DNA from 2 places in the Luteipulveratus halotolerans genome. Region 1 is predicted to be linked to the other one. Evidence: predicted binding sites of a transcription regulator. Region 1 holds the regulator's gene; the other holds the start of a gene.

Region 1 (7,286 bases):
GACCCGGCCTCGATCGACCGCTGCCTCGACGCCCTCGACGTGCGGGTTCTCGACGCGGTCGTGCTCACGCACTTCCACGCCGACCACGTCGGGGGACTGGCGGGTGCTCTGACAGACCGCCCGGCGCGAGAGGTGTTCACGACCGACGTGCACGACACCGACGGCACGGGACGCAGGGACGAGCCGTCGCAGGAGCCCGACGTGCGCCGGGTCGCGGCAGCAGCGCAGGTCCCGGTGCGCGAGCTGCGGACGGGCGACACGCTGACCTGGAACGGTGTTCGAGCGCGAGTTCTGTGGCCTGCCAGGGAGATTCACGAAGGATCGGTGCAGAACAACGCGTCCGTCGTCCTCGACGTCGAGACCGCCGGGGTCCGCATGCTGTTCCTCGGTGACACCGAGCGTGAGGCACAAGCACAGGTGCGCAGGGCGCTCGCGCTCGATCCGGGCTCGCTCCCGATCAGTGTCCTGAAGGTCGCGCATCACGGGTCGTCCAACCAGGACGCCGACCTCATGCGTGCGGTGCGTGCGCCGTTGGCCGTGATCAGCGTGGGCGCCGACAACGACTACGGACACCCCGCAGCACGCACTCTGGATCTGCTGCGCGACAGCGGCTCGACCGTGCTGAGGACCGATCGTGGGGGAGACGTGGCGATCGTCGTACGGGGTGGGCGTCCGATGATCGCGCGCCCAGGGTGACCGCTCACGCCAGCACAGCCGCGATGCCGAGCAGCACCGGCACCGACGCGATGGTCGTCACGAAGATCGAGTCCCGTGCCAGCAGCTCGCCCCGCTCGTACCTCGTCGCGTAGACGAAGATGTTCTGCGCGGTCGGCAGGCTCGCGACCACGACCGCAGCGAGCAGGTCCTTGCCACTCATCCCGAACACTCCTGCAGCGAGCACCCAGGCCGCGACCGGCTGGACGACGACCTTGAGCAGCAGCACGACCCCCAGCTCGACGGCGGACCCGCCGGTGAGCGGCCGTGGGCCGAGCCGCAACGAGACCCCGTAGGCGAGCAGAGCCGCGGGTACGGCCATCTCGCCGATCATCGTCACCGGGTCGAGCACGACGGTCGGCGGCTTCCAGCCCGTGAGCGCGAGAGCCACTCCGAGGAAGCATCCGACCGTGATGGGGTTGCGCGCCGGCTGGGCGAGCACGCGCCACCACACGGGGCGCCGCCCGGAGGTCAGCGTGTCCAGGAGCGCGAACGCGACGGGCGTGAGCACGAGCAGCTGCATGAGCAGGATCGGCGCGATGGCCGCCCCGCTCCCGATGACGTACACCGCGATCGGCAGCCCGAGGTTGCCGGCATTGACGTACGCCGAGCACAGGGCTCCGATGACGGTCTCGGCGGCGGTGCGCCGCCAGATCAGGCGCGCGAGTGCGACATAGACGCCGGCCGCGACGACGACACTGCCGAACGCCACCAGGAGTCCGGGCGAGAACACGCGGTGCAGGTCAGCCTGGAGCAGCAGTGTGAACAGCAGGCACGGAGTGGCGATGAAGAAGACCAGCCGAGCCAGCAGCTGTTGTGACGCTGCGTCGAGAACGCCGGTGTGGGCCAGCAGGAAGCCGACCCCGATGACGGCGCCGATGACTCCGAATCCGTCGAGGACGCCGTGCATCCTCGGTCAGCAGGTGAGCTGGGCGGCTTCGTTGAGGGCCTCGAGCGTGGCCTGAACGGCCGGAACGCGTTGGAGGTCAGGGGTGGTCACGGCATGGACCGTACGACGGCTGGCCGGGTCGATCGGGAGCGTCACGACGCCGGGGTTGCTCGCGGAGCGCAGGATGAGGTCGGGCACGAGGGCGACGCCGAGACCCTCGGCGACCAGTCCGAGCACGGCGACGTAGTCCTCGGTCTCGAACGCCACCTCGGGCGCGAACCCCTCACGCGCAGCGAGGGAGAGCAGGTGTCCTCGACAGCGCGGGCAGCCGGCGATCCAGGGCTCCTGCGCCAGGTCGGCCATCTTGGCGGTCTTGGCCTGGGCGAGCGGATGGTCCTTGGAGACCGCCAGGCGGACCTCGTCGACGAGCAGCGGTCGGATCGTGAACGCGTCCAGGTCCTCCTCACCGCGGGGCAGCTCGTCGCCTTCGTAGGCGAACGCGACGGCGAGGTCGCACTCGCCGGCGCGCAGCGCCGCGAGCGACTCCGGCGGCTCGGCCTCGGCGAAGGTGACCTGCACGTCGGGGAAGCGCTTCTTGACCAGGGCCAGCGCACGGGGGACCAGGGTCGAGGAGGAGGACGGGAAGGCCATCAGTCGTACGCGACCCGAGCGCAGGCCCGCGATCGCGGCGACCTCGGCCTCGGCGGCCTCGAGCGCGGACAGGACGGGTCCGGCGTGGCGGGCCAGGACCGTACCCGCCTCGGTGAGACGGACGGTGCGGCCGAGGCGCTCGACCAGGACGGTGCCGGTGCGTTCTTCGAGTCGGCGCACCATCTGGGAGATCGCAGGCTGGGAGTAGCCCAGGGAGGCGGCGGCAGCGGTGAAGCTGCCCTCGTCGGAGATGGCGCGCATCACGCGTAGGCCGGCGGCATCGATCATGCAGATATTCTATAACTCTGAGTTACCGAGTGCCACTTGATGTGCTGCGGCCGTGATCCATGGCCTGGATCGTCCCCTACCCGCTGCGGGCTGTGCTCCCGTCCCCCGTCGCGGCGTCCGTCCCGACCGGGCGCGATACTGCGGGAGTGACCGACACGAGTGCGACCCGCCCGCAGGGGGTCGACGTCCGGACGTGGGAGTCGATGATCGAGCTCGTCCGCACGGGCGGGCTCGTCGGTCTGACCGGTGCCGGCCTGTCCACCGAGTCCGGCATCCCGGACTACCGCGGCCCGGACGGCGAACGTCGGATCACGCCGATGTCCGCCTCCGAGCTGCTCGGCTCGACGCAGGCGCGGCAACGCTACTGGGCACGCAGCTACGTCGGCTGGCGACGGTTCGCCCGGGCTCGACCCAACGTCGGTCACGAGGTCGTCGCTCGTCTTCAGCGCCGCGGCCTGCTCGGCACCGTGATCACCCAGAACGTCGACGGGCTGCACCAGGAGGCCGGCGCCACCGACGTCATCGAGCTGCACGGGTCGCTCGACCAGGTCGTGTGCATGACCTGCGGCGAGCACTACCGGCGTACGACGGTCGACGAGTGGTTCACCCTGGCCAACCCCGGGTTCGACCGTGACGTCGACGGCGAGATCCGTCCCGACGGTGACGTCGTCATCTCCGACGAGCTGGCTGCGACGTTCCGGCTGGTGCACTGCGTGATCTGCGGGTCGGACAAGCTCAAGCCCGACGTGGTGATGTTCGGTGAGTCCGTCCCCAAACCGTTGGTGGAGCGGTGTTTTCGCGAGGTCGAGGCGTCGCGCGGTCTGCTCGTCCTGGGCTCCTCGCTGATGGTGATGTCGGGCTACCGGTTCGTACGCCGCGCCGCGCGGCTCTCCCTGCCGGTCGCCGTGGTCACGCGCGGACGCACCCGCGGTGAGGCCGAGACGACCATCAAGGTCGACGCTCCGCTGGGTGCGACGCTGCAGGCCCTCGAGGCCGCGCTCGATCAGTAGGGTCGACCGCACAGGGGTTCGACCGGAGCCTCGGCGAACGGGACGGACCCATGCAGCAGCCCACCTGGACCGATCTGATCAACCTGATCCGTGCCGTGCTCAGCTGGCCCGTCGTGGTGCTCGTCGTGCTCCTGGTGTTCAGGGACAAGGTGAGGGGCCTCATCGACCGCATGACCAAGGTCGACAGCCCGATCGCGTCCGCGGAGTTCGTGCGCGAGCTCGAGGGTGCCGAGCGCAGCAGCGCCAGCGCCGTCGGCAACCGCGAGCCGTTCTCGCCGGCAGGTCCGGCCACGTCGCCGACTGCGCCGCCGACTGACCGGCCGGCCGGCGACGGGGCCACCGCACCGGAGGCGGACGCCGAGCCCGTGCCACCGAGTACGCCTCACCGGCCGTTGCCCCCACCGATGCAGTACTGGCCGGTGCCGCCCGAGCAGGAGGGCCGGCTTCCGCACGAGTGGGACGTCCTGGGCCGGAGCAACCCCTCGGGACTGGTGATCCGTTCGTGGGAGCAGCTGGACCACCACATCAATGCGGTCGCCCGCGCGCACGACGAGTCGATCAGGACCCGGTCCCGCCTCGAGGACTCCTTGGAGACGCTGCGGCGACACGGCCTGGTCAACGACGCCTACGTCGAGGCCGCCATTGCGCTGCGCAACGGGCGCAACATGGTCGCCCACGACGCGCAGGTGCCACGCAGCGGAGCCGCGATGGCGTACGCCACCACGGCCCTGGACCTGCGCCGCAAGCTGATCGGCTGAGTCCCCGCCTCAGACCTTGCGCAGCACCGCAGTCACGCGACCGAGGATGGTGGCGTCGTCGCCGTCGATGGGCTCGTACGCGTCGTTGTGAGGCATCAGCCACACCTTGCCCTTGGTGCGCTTGAACGTCTTGACCGTCGCCTCGTTGTCGAGCATCGCCGCCACGATGTCACCGTTGTCGGCGGTCTGCTGCTGATGGACCACGACCCAGTCGCCGTCGCAGATCGCGGCATCGACCATCGAGTCGCCGACGACCTTGAGCAGGAACAGGTCACCCTCGCCGACGACCTGACGAGGCAGGGGGAAGACGTCGTCGACGACCTCCTCGGCGAGGATCGGGCCCCCGGCGGCGATCCGACCGACGACCGGGATGAACGAGGGCTCCGGCTGCTCGTCGTTGATGCCGGTCTCGTCGATCGAGGACTCCTCGGCGGCACCGACCGCCTGCCCGCGGTATCCGCGCTGGCGCTTGCCGAGGTCGGGGGAGACGACCTCCATGGCACGCGGTCGCATCGGGTCGCGACGCAGGTAGCCCTTGCGCTCGAGCATCGAGAGCTGGTGAGCGACCGAGCTGGGTGACGTGAGCCCGACGGCCTGGCCGATCTCACGCATGCTCGGCGGGTAGCCGCGGCGGTCGATCGAGCTGCGGATGACCTCCAGCACCTTGCGCTGGCGCGTGGTCAGGCTGTGGCTGTCCGGCTCCGGCATCTCATGGATCTTGGCCATCTCGGCGTCCTCGTTCCCCGTGGGTCTGCGGCCGGACGCCCTGGGAAATCAGGGGCTGTCGGTGGTCGCTGGTTCAGTCCTGTTCTGTGAGAGCAGCCTATGGAGTTCGGACACAGTTCTCAAACACCTGTACGACGTATGTCGCGTCGCACAACCTGGACTTGTTCGAACACCCGTGCTACAACTCGTACAAGCGTTCCATCGCACAGGTGTTCGTCTCGAGGAGGATGTCATGAGTGCAGTCACCGCATGGGAGGTTCCCCAGCGTGCTCCCGCGGCGCCCCAGGTGCGACACCTCAGGGTCGTTCCCGACCTGCTGACCCGGGCCGGGCAGCCCCGGCTGCGCCTGACCGCGCGTGGTCGTCTCGTGCTGGCTCTGGCCGGCGTGATCGCGGCGCTCGGAGTGATCATGGCGTCGGCCGCGATCGCAGCCGGTCCGACCCCGTCTACGTCCACCGTGACGGTGGCCGAGGGGCAGACGTTGAGCGAGATCGCTCACGCCCGGTTGCCGGAGCTGCCGGTGGGGGAGGCGGTCGTGCGCTTCCAGCTGGCCAACGGTCTGAGCTCGCTCGAGGTCAACGCAGGGCAGACCCTCGTGGTCCCCAGCGGGTCGTGAGTCGACGCGAACGACGTGGGTGTCAGGCCTGCTGCAACCAGTAGTGCCGAGCCTTGGGGCCGGTGGCGCCGTGGTAGCGGCGGCTGTGCTCGGCGGTGCGGACCAGCTTGAGGCCGATCCGGGGGAACAGCTCGACGAGGTCGTCGTGGCGTACGACCATGGGGTGCATCTCGTCGGTCACCGTGTCGTGCATGTCGAACGACACGAAGGCGGTGGCACCGGGCTTGAGGTAACGGCCGATGTTGCCGATCGAGGTGGCGAGGTCGTACCCGTGGTCGAGAGCGTTGATCGAGACGACGAGGTCTGCGCGTCCCTCGACCTCCGGGACGAAGGTCTCACCGGGCACCGAGTAGACCTCGGTGGCTCGGGTGAGGTCGCTCCAGGCGACCTGCTCCATGTACTGGTCGGCGAGCGGCTCGATCGCGATGATCGACGCGCCCTCGAACCACAACGAGCGCAGTCGCGAGCCGGCACCGACGTCGACGACCGTGCGGTCGCGCCAGCCCTCGGGGCTGAAGCCCATCTCGCGCCACTCTCCGTCGATGACTGGCCACCACTGCTCGTCGTGCTGCCGGAACGTGTCATGCACGTGGAACCCGAGCTCGCCCACCTGGGCCTTGGTGCGCCAGGAGTCCTGGTCGGAGGTGCCCGCCGATGGGCTCGGCGTGGCGTCGGATGCTGTGGGTGTGAGCGCTTCGACGCGCGTGCGCAGCTCGGCGATGGTGGCGTCCTGCTGCGTCTGCCGTGCTAGCAGCCGATCGAGCAGGTCGGCCTGGCGCTCGCTGTGCGCGATCAGTCGGTCGAGCTTGTCGTCGTGGGCGCGGGCGATCGTGCGTGCCAGTCGGTCGCCGCGGACTCGCTTCAGCTCGGCTCTCCACCCCATGCCTGTGCATCGTAGCCGCGCCCTGCGCGCCCCGCGAGGGGTGCGGCGACGCGCCGTGTCGAGGCGTGGCGAGCCCCTGACCTGCACGTTTGCGGGCCGCCGCAACACGACCCCGACCGGGTGTTGCATCGTAGGTCCGCGACGACTTAGCATCCCTACATCTAGTAGTTACACGGCTGTAAGTCATCCACATCTAGTCCCCAAGCTGTCCACCGGATATCCACAGGAGCCGGCTGTGAGGGGGTCTCCCGCTGCGGTTGCCCGGGCATTCCTATGCCCTCGTGACTGTTGTCGGAAGGGTGGCTGGGGTCGTGGCGACGCCGTCGAGAGGAAGTGGGTGTCATGCACTGTCCGTTCTGCCGGCACACCGACAGCAGGGTGGTCGACAGCCGCACCAACGAGGACGGCACCTGCATCAAGAGGCGCCGCCAGTGCCCGAGCTGTGGCAAGCGGTTCTCGACCGTCGAGAACGCCAGCCTGACCGTCGTGAAGCGGTCGGGGGCGAGTGAGCCGTTCGCGCGGGGCAAGGTCATGAGCGGTGTGCGCAAGGCCTGCCAGGGCCGGCCGGTGAGTGATGACCAGCTCGCCCTGCTCGCGCAGCAGGTCGAGGAGTCGATCCGGGCCAAGGGTGTGGCCGAGATCGACGCGCACGACGTCGGGCTGGAGATCCTCAGCCCGCTGCGGCAGCTCGACGAGGTCGCCTACCTGCGGTTCGCGAGCGTCTACCAGGCGTTCGACTCGCTGGAGGACT
Region 2 (7,286 bases), 170 kb from region 1:
GTGCGCAAGCGCGCCCAGGAGCTCGCGTTCTGACATGAGACACCTGGCCTACGCCGGGATGCTCGCGTTCTGCCTGCTCGGCACCGTGCCGCTCGACCGTGTCTTCCGCCTAGGCGTGCTCCGGCAGGTACGACGACTCGCGCTCACCCTGGCGGTCGCCGCGGGGCCGTTCCTCGTCTGGGACCTGTGGGCGACCCACGCCGGGCACTGGTGGTTCGACGACGCCCAGACCCTGCCCCTGCGCGTCCTCGGTGTGCCGTGGGAGGAGGTCGGCTTCTTCGTGGTCATCCCGATCGCCGCGATCCTCACCCACGCGGCAGTCGCCGAGGTGCGCGGACGGCGTACGGCACGTCGAGCGCGTCGATGACCTACACGATGCTCGCCGCGGTGGCGGTGCCGCTCGCTGTCCTGATCGATCTGCTGGTGCTGCGCACACGGCTGGTGCTGAGCTCGACGTGGTGGCTGTCGTACGCCGTCGTGGTCGGGTTCCAGCTGCTCACCAACGGCTGGCTCACCGGACGCGGCATCGTGCGGTACGACCCGGGCACCATCATCGGCGGCGCCGAGCCCCGGCTGCTCGGCGACGGACGGATCGCCTACGCGCCGGTCGAGGACCTGGGTTTCGGGTTCGCGCTGGTGCTGCTCAGCTGCGCCGTGTGGACCCGGCTGGGTCGTGCTCGCCGGGCAACGGACGCCACGAGGTGAGGACGGCGCGGACACGGTCGCGGTGCGGGACGACGGCGCGGCGGCTGAAGACATCGAGGTCGGCTGCCTCGATCTCGTCCAGGATCTGCGCGTAGAGCCGGCTCGCCGCACGCAGGCACGGTCGGGCCCATCGGTCGACAGCGGCGACGCCGGCCTCGGACTCGGCGTATAGGGCTCGGGCACGGGCGATCTCGTGGGCCAGCACCGCGCGCATCCGTGGGTTCACCCGGCCGTCGCGGACGCCGGCCGCGATGTCGTCGTCGGTCGCGCCGAACCGGCGCAGGTCGGACTGGGGGAGGTAGACCCGGCCACGACCGAAGTCCTCTGCGACGTCGCGGACGAAGTTGGTGAGCTGGAACGCCTCACCGAGTCGCCCCGCGCGCAGGAGTGCGTCGTCACCGCGCGCGCCGAGCAGCGGTGCCATCAGCTCGCCGATCACGGCGGCGCTGCCGCGCATGTATCCGCGCAGGTCGTCCCACGTGTCGTAGCGCGTGACCGTGAGGTCCTGCTGCATCGAGTCGAGGAACTCCTCGAGCAGGTGGGGGTCGAGGTCGTAACGGCGCAGGGTGTGCCACGTGGCCGCGAGCACGGGCTCGGCGACCGCGTGCGGCGGATGGTCGTTGCGCAGCTGCTCGGTCGCCGACACGCGCCAGGCGAGGAAGTCGTGGGGCCCTGTCGGTCCCGGTGAGTCGACCATCTCGTCGGCGACCCGCGCGAAGGCGTACAGCGCATGGACGTGCGGCTGGCGGTCACGGGGGAGGAGCCGGGTGGCGAGGTAGAACGTGCGGCCGTAGCGGCGGTGGATGCGGCGGCAGGCGTCGTACGCGCCGTCGAGCGGGGTCGAGGTGGGCACGGGTCGTCCTCAGTGCCAGGCCCGGGAGCGGTACGCCGGGTCGCGGCCGACCAGTCGCTCGGCGGCCAGCCGCCCGCTGATCACGACCATGGGTACGCCGATGCCGGGCGTCGTGCCCGAACCGGCCAGCACGATCCGGTCGGTCACCTGGTTGGGCGTGCGGAACGGACCGCTCTGGGAGAAGGTGTGGGCGGCCGAAAGCGGTGTGCCACCAGCGAATCCGCGCCGCATCCAGTCAGCCGGCGTGATGAGCTCCTCGGCCTCGAGGTGCGGGGAGAGGTCGCCGAAGCCGGCCGCGTCGAGGTGGTCGAGCATGTGCCGCCGGTACGACGGTCGGAGCGTCTCCCAGTCCAGCGCTGTGCGGTGCCGAAGGTGCGGTGCGGGGAACAGTGCGTACAGGACGTCGTGCCCGGGCGGAGCGATTGTGGGGTCGGTACGCGAGGGGACTGAGACCAGGAAGGACGGGTCGCGCATGAGGCGACCTCGGTCGAGGTCGTCGAAGACCTCGTCCCAGGCGTTGCCGAGGTGGATCGTGTGGTGACCTCGGCCGGGAATGCGTCGGCGGACACCGGCGGCGAGCACGACGCAGCTGGGGGAGAGGCGTACCGGTCGGCGCAGAGCGCGCGGCGATCGGTCGCCGAGAAGCGTTGCGGCAGAGTCTGGTTCGCAGGTCAGCACGACCGAGTCGGCCACATGGCGGACGCCGTCGGCCGTCGTGACGGACACGCTCCGGCCGTCGTCGACCACCGAGGTCACGGTCGTGCCGTAACGGATCTCGGCGCCGTGGCGTGCGAGCGCCCCGGCCATCGCAGCGGGGATCGCGTTGATGCCTCCTTGCGGATAGGTCACGCCCTCGACGAGGTCCATGGCCGTGATGATCGCGAACACCCCGAGCGCGCGGGCCGGCGAGACCCCGGCGTACAGCGCCTGAAAGCTGAACGCACGACGCAGCCGTTCGTCCTCGAAGTAGCGCGCGATCACGCGGTCGAGGCGCGAGAACCCTTGCAGGCGAACGATGTCGAGCAGTGAGCGGTTGGCCAGTGACGCCGGCGAACCGAGGTTGCGGTCGATGAAGGACGGCAGCTCGACGCAGTAGAGCGCGCGCAGGTGGTCGACGAGTCTGAGGTAACCCGCGGCGTCGCCCGGCCCGGCGAGGGCCTGGATGCGCGACGCCATGACGGCGGAGTCCGTGGTCAGCGCCAGTGTCGAGCCGTCGTGCAGCTGAGCGACGTACGCGGGGTCGACGGGCAGCAGCCGGACGTGGTCGTCGAGGTCTTCGCCGACCGCGGCGAAGGCGTCGGCCAGCACACCGGGCACGGTCACGACGGTCGGACCGGTGTCGAGGGAGTAGCCGGACCGCTGCAGCCGGGGCGCGCGACCACCGGGGCCGTCGGCGCTCTCGAGGACCGTGACCTCGCGTCCGGCCCCGGTGAGGTGCAGTGCGGCCGACAGCCCCGCCAGGCCGGCGCCGACGACGATCACGTGGCCGCCGGGTGCCGTGCGGGTCACGACGAGCGTGCGGTGGAGATCTCGACCAGCTCCAGCAGAGCCGCACGCGCGGCAGGCTGCAGCGACCCGAGCGACCCGAGCGACCCGAGCGTCTCGAGCGCTCTCCTGGCGCCGTCCGCGAGCTCGGTGATGAGGTCCTCGACGCGCGTCACCGCGCCGGTCTCGGTGATCAGCTCGCGCATCCAGCGGACGTCGTCATCGCTCAGGTCGGCGCGACCGAGCAGGTCCTCGAAGCGTGCGGTGCGCTCGTCGTCCAGGCCGTCGAGGGCGTAGGCGATGAGCACGGTGCGCTTGCCCTCGCGCAGGTCGTCGCCCGCGGGCTTGCCCGTCGCGTCGGGGTCACCGAACACGCCCAGCACGTCGTCACGCAGCTGGAACGCCTCGCCCAGGCCGAGCCCGTACGCCGAGAGCCCGGCGACCGTGGCGTCGTCGGCGCCCGCGCACAGCGCACCGATGAGCAGCGGCTGCTCGACGGTGTAGCGAGCGCTCTTGACCCGGGCGACGTGGCGAGCTCGCTCGACGCGCTGCTCGGTCGTCGCGCCCTCCCAGCCGAGGGCCGCCTCGAGCACGTCGAGGAACTGGCCACCCATGAGCTGGGTGCGCATCGCGTCGAACAGGCCACGACCTCGGGCGAGCTGGTCAGCGGGGAGCCCGCTCGTGGCGTACATCTCATCGGTCCAGGTCAGGCACAGGTCACCCGCGAGGGTGGCGCCCGCCGCACCGAACCGGTCGCTGTCGCCGTGCCAACCACGCTCGGAGTGCAGCGCGGCGATCCGGCGGTGCACGGCGGGCTGTCCACGGCGGGTGTCGCTGTCGTCCATGACGTCGTCGTGGATGAGCGCGGCGGCCTGGAACATCTCCATCGACGCCGCGGCGCGCAGGAGGGCGTCGCTGTCGGCGCCGCCGAGGGCGCGGTAGCCCCAGTAGAAGAACGCCGCGCGCAGCCGCTTGCCGCCGCTGAGCAGGTCGGTGGTCGCGGAGAGCAGGATGTCGGTGGCCGGCCCGACAGGCGCGAGCACCTCCTGCTGCGACTTCAGCTGGGTGTCGACCGCGGCCTGCACGCGGGAGCGCAGGTCGACGTCCAGGGAGCTGGCCAACGCGGGTCCTTCCGTCAGGTGGTCGGCACGAGCGTACGTGCCGGGAGCGCGTCTACGATCGGCGGCATGACTGTCGCTGCTGGTCGCAACGTCCGTTCAGGCGCCGTCTCGATCCCGCAGATGCTGGCGCAGGAGGGCACCGCGTACAGCTTCGAGTTCTTCCCGCCCAAGGACGACGCCGCCGAGGCCGTGCTGTGGGAGTCGGTGCGACGCATCGAGCGTATTCGCCCCTCCTTCGTGTCGGTGACCTACGGCGCGGGCGGCTCGACCCGTGACCGCACGGTCCGGGTGACCGGCCGGATCGCCGCCGAGACCACGCTCGTCCCCATGGCCCACCTCACCTGCGTGGGCTCCTCGGTGCACGAGCTGCGGCAGGTGATCGGTGAGTACGCCGCCGCCGGGATCTCCAACGTCCTGGCTCTGCGGGGCGACCCGCAGGGCGGCCTCGACGCGCCGTGGGTCGCCCACCCCGAGGGCCTCGACCACGCCGACGACCTGGTGCGGCTGGTGCGTTCGCTCGGCAGCTTCACGGTGGGCGTGGCTGCGTTCCCGGACAAGCACCCCGAGTCGCGTTCTCTGGAGGAGGACGCCGAGACGTTGGTGCGCAAGGCCGACGCGGGTGCGGAGTTCGCCATCACGCAGATGGTCACCGACGTCGACTCCTACCTGCGGCTGCGCGACCTCGTCGCTGCGCGCGGTCGCGACCTGCCGATCGTCCCGGGTCTGATGCCGGTCACTCGGCACGGTCAGCTCGAGCGCATGACCGCTCTCAACGGGCAGCCGCTGGCGGCGGAGGTCGTGCGCCGGATCGAGGCGGTCAAGGACGACCCCGACGCCGTGCGCTCCGAGGGCATCGCCATCGCCACCGAGCACGCCACGCGGCTGCGCGACGAGGGTGCGCCCGGCATCCACTTCATCACCATGAACCGCTCCACGGCGACGCTCGAGGTGTTCGACAACCTCCAGTGACCGCTGCGGTCAGGCGACCTCGGCCGCCTGGCCAGCGGTGATGCGCAGCAGCTCGTCGTAGGACGTCGCGAACACGATGCGCGGGTGGCCACCGGCCGCCCAGACCTGCGCGTACCTGCTGAGGGCGACGTCGACGACGGTTGCCACCGGGGTGAGCGATCCGACCGGGGCCACCCCGCCGATCGCGAAACCTGTGATGCGGCGTACGGACTCGGCGTCCATCAGCTCCAGGTGGTCGAGGTCGAGGAGCACGCCGAGCTTGACCGGGTCGACGCGGTGGGCATCTGAGGTCAGGACGAGCAGGGGATGGTCCCGGCCGTCGAGGCCGTACGCCCGGAACAGCAACGAGCTGGCGATCTGACCCACCTCGACGTCTAGCTGTGCGGCGGCTGCCTGTGCGCTGCGGGCAGGCTCGGGCAGAGCGAGCATCCGGGCGGACGCTGCCTGCTCGTCGAGGGCCTGCTGCACTCGCAGCACAGCGGCGTGCCGGCTCAGCGCGCGGCTGTCGGTGGTCGGCGGCACAGTGGGCTCCGGTGGAGCGGGCTGGGCCTGGTCCTCCTCGGACATGGCAGGACCGTAGCGGTATCCCGGGTCCACGTCGCGCAGGTTCTCGGCGAGGGGTTGGCGGTGTCGGTCCGGCGCGCTAGTGTCGAGACATCACATCGAACACATGTTCGATATTGGGTGAGGGAGGGCTGGCATGGCCACGATCGAGACGATGCGTCCGCACGAGGTCCTGGTGCGCACCGACGACGAGCAGGGCCCGGCCAGTGCGCCGGTGATGTTCGTGTGGGGCGAGCACGTGTGGGTCGTACGACGAGTGGTGGACCGACTGCCGATCGCCTCTCGCCCGGTGGAGCCGACAGTGGTGTGGCGTGTGGAGGCCAGCGCGGGTCGTGACGGCGACAGCGCGGTGGTCGAGCTCGCCCGCGTCGGCACGGGCGGCCCGGCGCAGCAGGGCTGGACGCTCCGGGTCGTCGGCGCCTGAGGCCACGCAGCAGAGGGGAGCGGTCCATGAGCATCTCGTCGGCACCTACCTCACGACGGGGTCGGCCCACGGCGCCTGTGCCTGTGACGGGTGCGGTCCTGGACCTCGTGGAGCGGTCACGCACCGGCCTGCGTGCCGCGTGCCATGCGCAGGGCGCAGGTGAGCGTTTCGGGCTGGCTCATCAGGCGGCCGTCCGGGGTGCTGCGGCTCTTCTCGCGGCCGAAGCACCCGCGCCTGCGCGATCACGACCTCGCAGCGTCTGGGACTCCGTCGCCCGGTGCGCCCCTGAGCTCACCGAGTGGTCGGTCTTCCTGGCGGCCGCCGGCCGACGCAAGCTGGCTGTCGACCGGGGCTCGGTCGAGATGACCAGTCGTGAGGCCGATGACCTGGTGCGTCAGGCGGAGGTCTTCCTCGATCTGGTGCTCGGTCACCTCGGGCTGCCGGTCCAGGCGTCGGTGACCCGTTGCATGACCCCGGTCAACCGCCCCTGAGGCGCCGTTCGACGGGGCACCTCCGCAGCATCCGGTGCGTTGAGCCGATGACGGGTCGGCCGCGTACAGCTGACGTCCGTCAGTTCGGTCACCACCGATTCACACCGCTGACTACCGCGGCGTATTCTGGAGACCTATCCTGACCAGCACGCGGCTGAGGCCTTTCGGCCACGCAGAGGCCGGATGACTTACCGTCGCGACAGCGTTCGGAACGTGGGAGGTGTCAACGGTGCCGCTCTCCGAGCACGAGCAGCGCCTGCTCGACCAGATGGAGCAGGCCCTGTACGACGAGGACCCCAAATTCGCCTCACACATGGTGAGTGACCCGTCCCGCCAGCGCACGAAGCGACGCATGATCATCGGCGGCGCCGTGCTCCTCGTGGGTCTCGGCATGGTCATCCTCGGCGTGATGTCCCAGCAGATCTGGCTGGGTGGCGTCGGCTTCGCCGTGATGGTCGCCGGCGGTGCGTACGCCGTGACGCCGGGTCACCGTCGCACGCTCGGCTCCGTCGGTGAGGACGGCAACGTGACGCTGCACCAGGACAAGCCCAAGAAGCGCGGTGCGCGCACCAAGGGTGCCGGGACGTTCATGGAGCGGATGGAGCAGCGCTGGGACCGCCGCCGCGGACAGGACGGCTGGTAGGACCTCGCTCCGCCCCCTGGAGATGCACGAA

What was found. Region 1 encodes LexA, which represses DNA repair genes until DNA is damaged. Its sites were predicted from a motif close to TCGAACANNTGTTCGA; they were not measured.
Region 2: VV01_RS07070 (YbaK/EbsC family protein) is a predicted target of LexA. The motif match lies at 5,796-5,811, and genes of this name have one in related genera.

What each region holds. Positions count from the first base shown of each region.
Region 1 is NZ_LAIR01000002.1:1,190,237-1,197,522, forward strand. It holds gene VV01_RS06220 (ComEC/Rec2 family competence protein) at 1-696, shown strand, start outside; gene VV01_RS06225 (AEC family transporter) at 701-1,624, opposite strand; gene VV01_RS06230 (LysR family transcriptional regulator) at 1,631-2,542, opposite strand; gene VV01_RS06235 (NAD-dependent protein deacetylase) at 2,689-3,552, shown strand; gene VV01_RS06240 (hypothetical protein) at 3,603-4,310, shown strand; gene lexA (transcriptional repressor LexA) at 4,320-5,036, opposite strand; gene VV01_RS06250 (LysM peptidoglycan-binding domain-containing protein) at 5,269-5,652, shown strand; gene VV01_RS06255 (methyltransferase domain-containing protein) at 5,675-6,535, opposite strand; gene nrdR (transcriptional regulator NrdR) at 6,878-7,286, shown strand, end outside.
Region 2 is NZ_LAIR01000002.1:1,359,181-1,366,466, forward strand. It holds gene VV01_RS23815 (Rv2175c family DNA-binding protein) at 1-33, shown strand, start outside; gene VV01_RS07040 (lycopene cyclase domain-containing protein) at 35-367, shown strand; gene VV01_RS07045 (lycopene cyclase domain-containing protein) at 364-705, shown strand; gene VV01_RS07050 (phytoene/squalene synthase family protein) at 644-1,558, opposite strand; gene VV01_RS07055 (phytoene desaturase family protein) at 1,568-3,067, opposite strand; gene VV01_RS07060 (polyprenyl synthetase family protein) at 3,064-4,164, opposite strand; gene VV01_RS07065 (methylenetetrahydrofolate reductase) at 4,231-5,133, shown strand; gene VV01_RS07070 (YbaK/EbsC family protein) at 5,143-5,700, opposite strand; gene VV01_RS07075 (hypothetical protein) at 5,834-6,121, shown strand; gene VV01_RS07080 (SAV_6107 family HEPN domain-containing protein) at 6,148-6,612, shown strand; gene VV01_RS07085 (DUF3040 domain-containing protein) at 6,842-7,255, shown strand.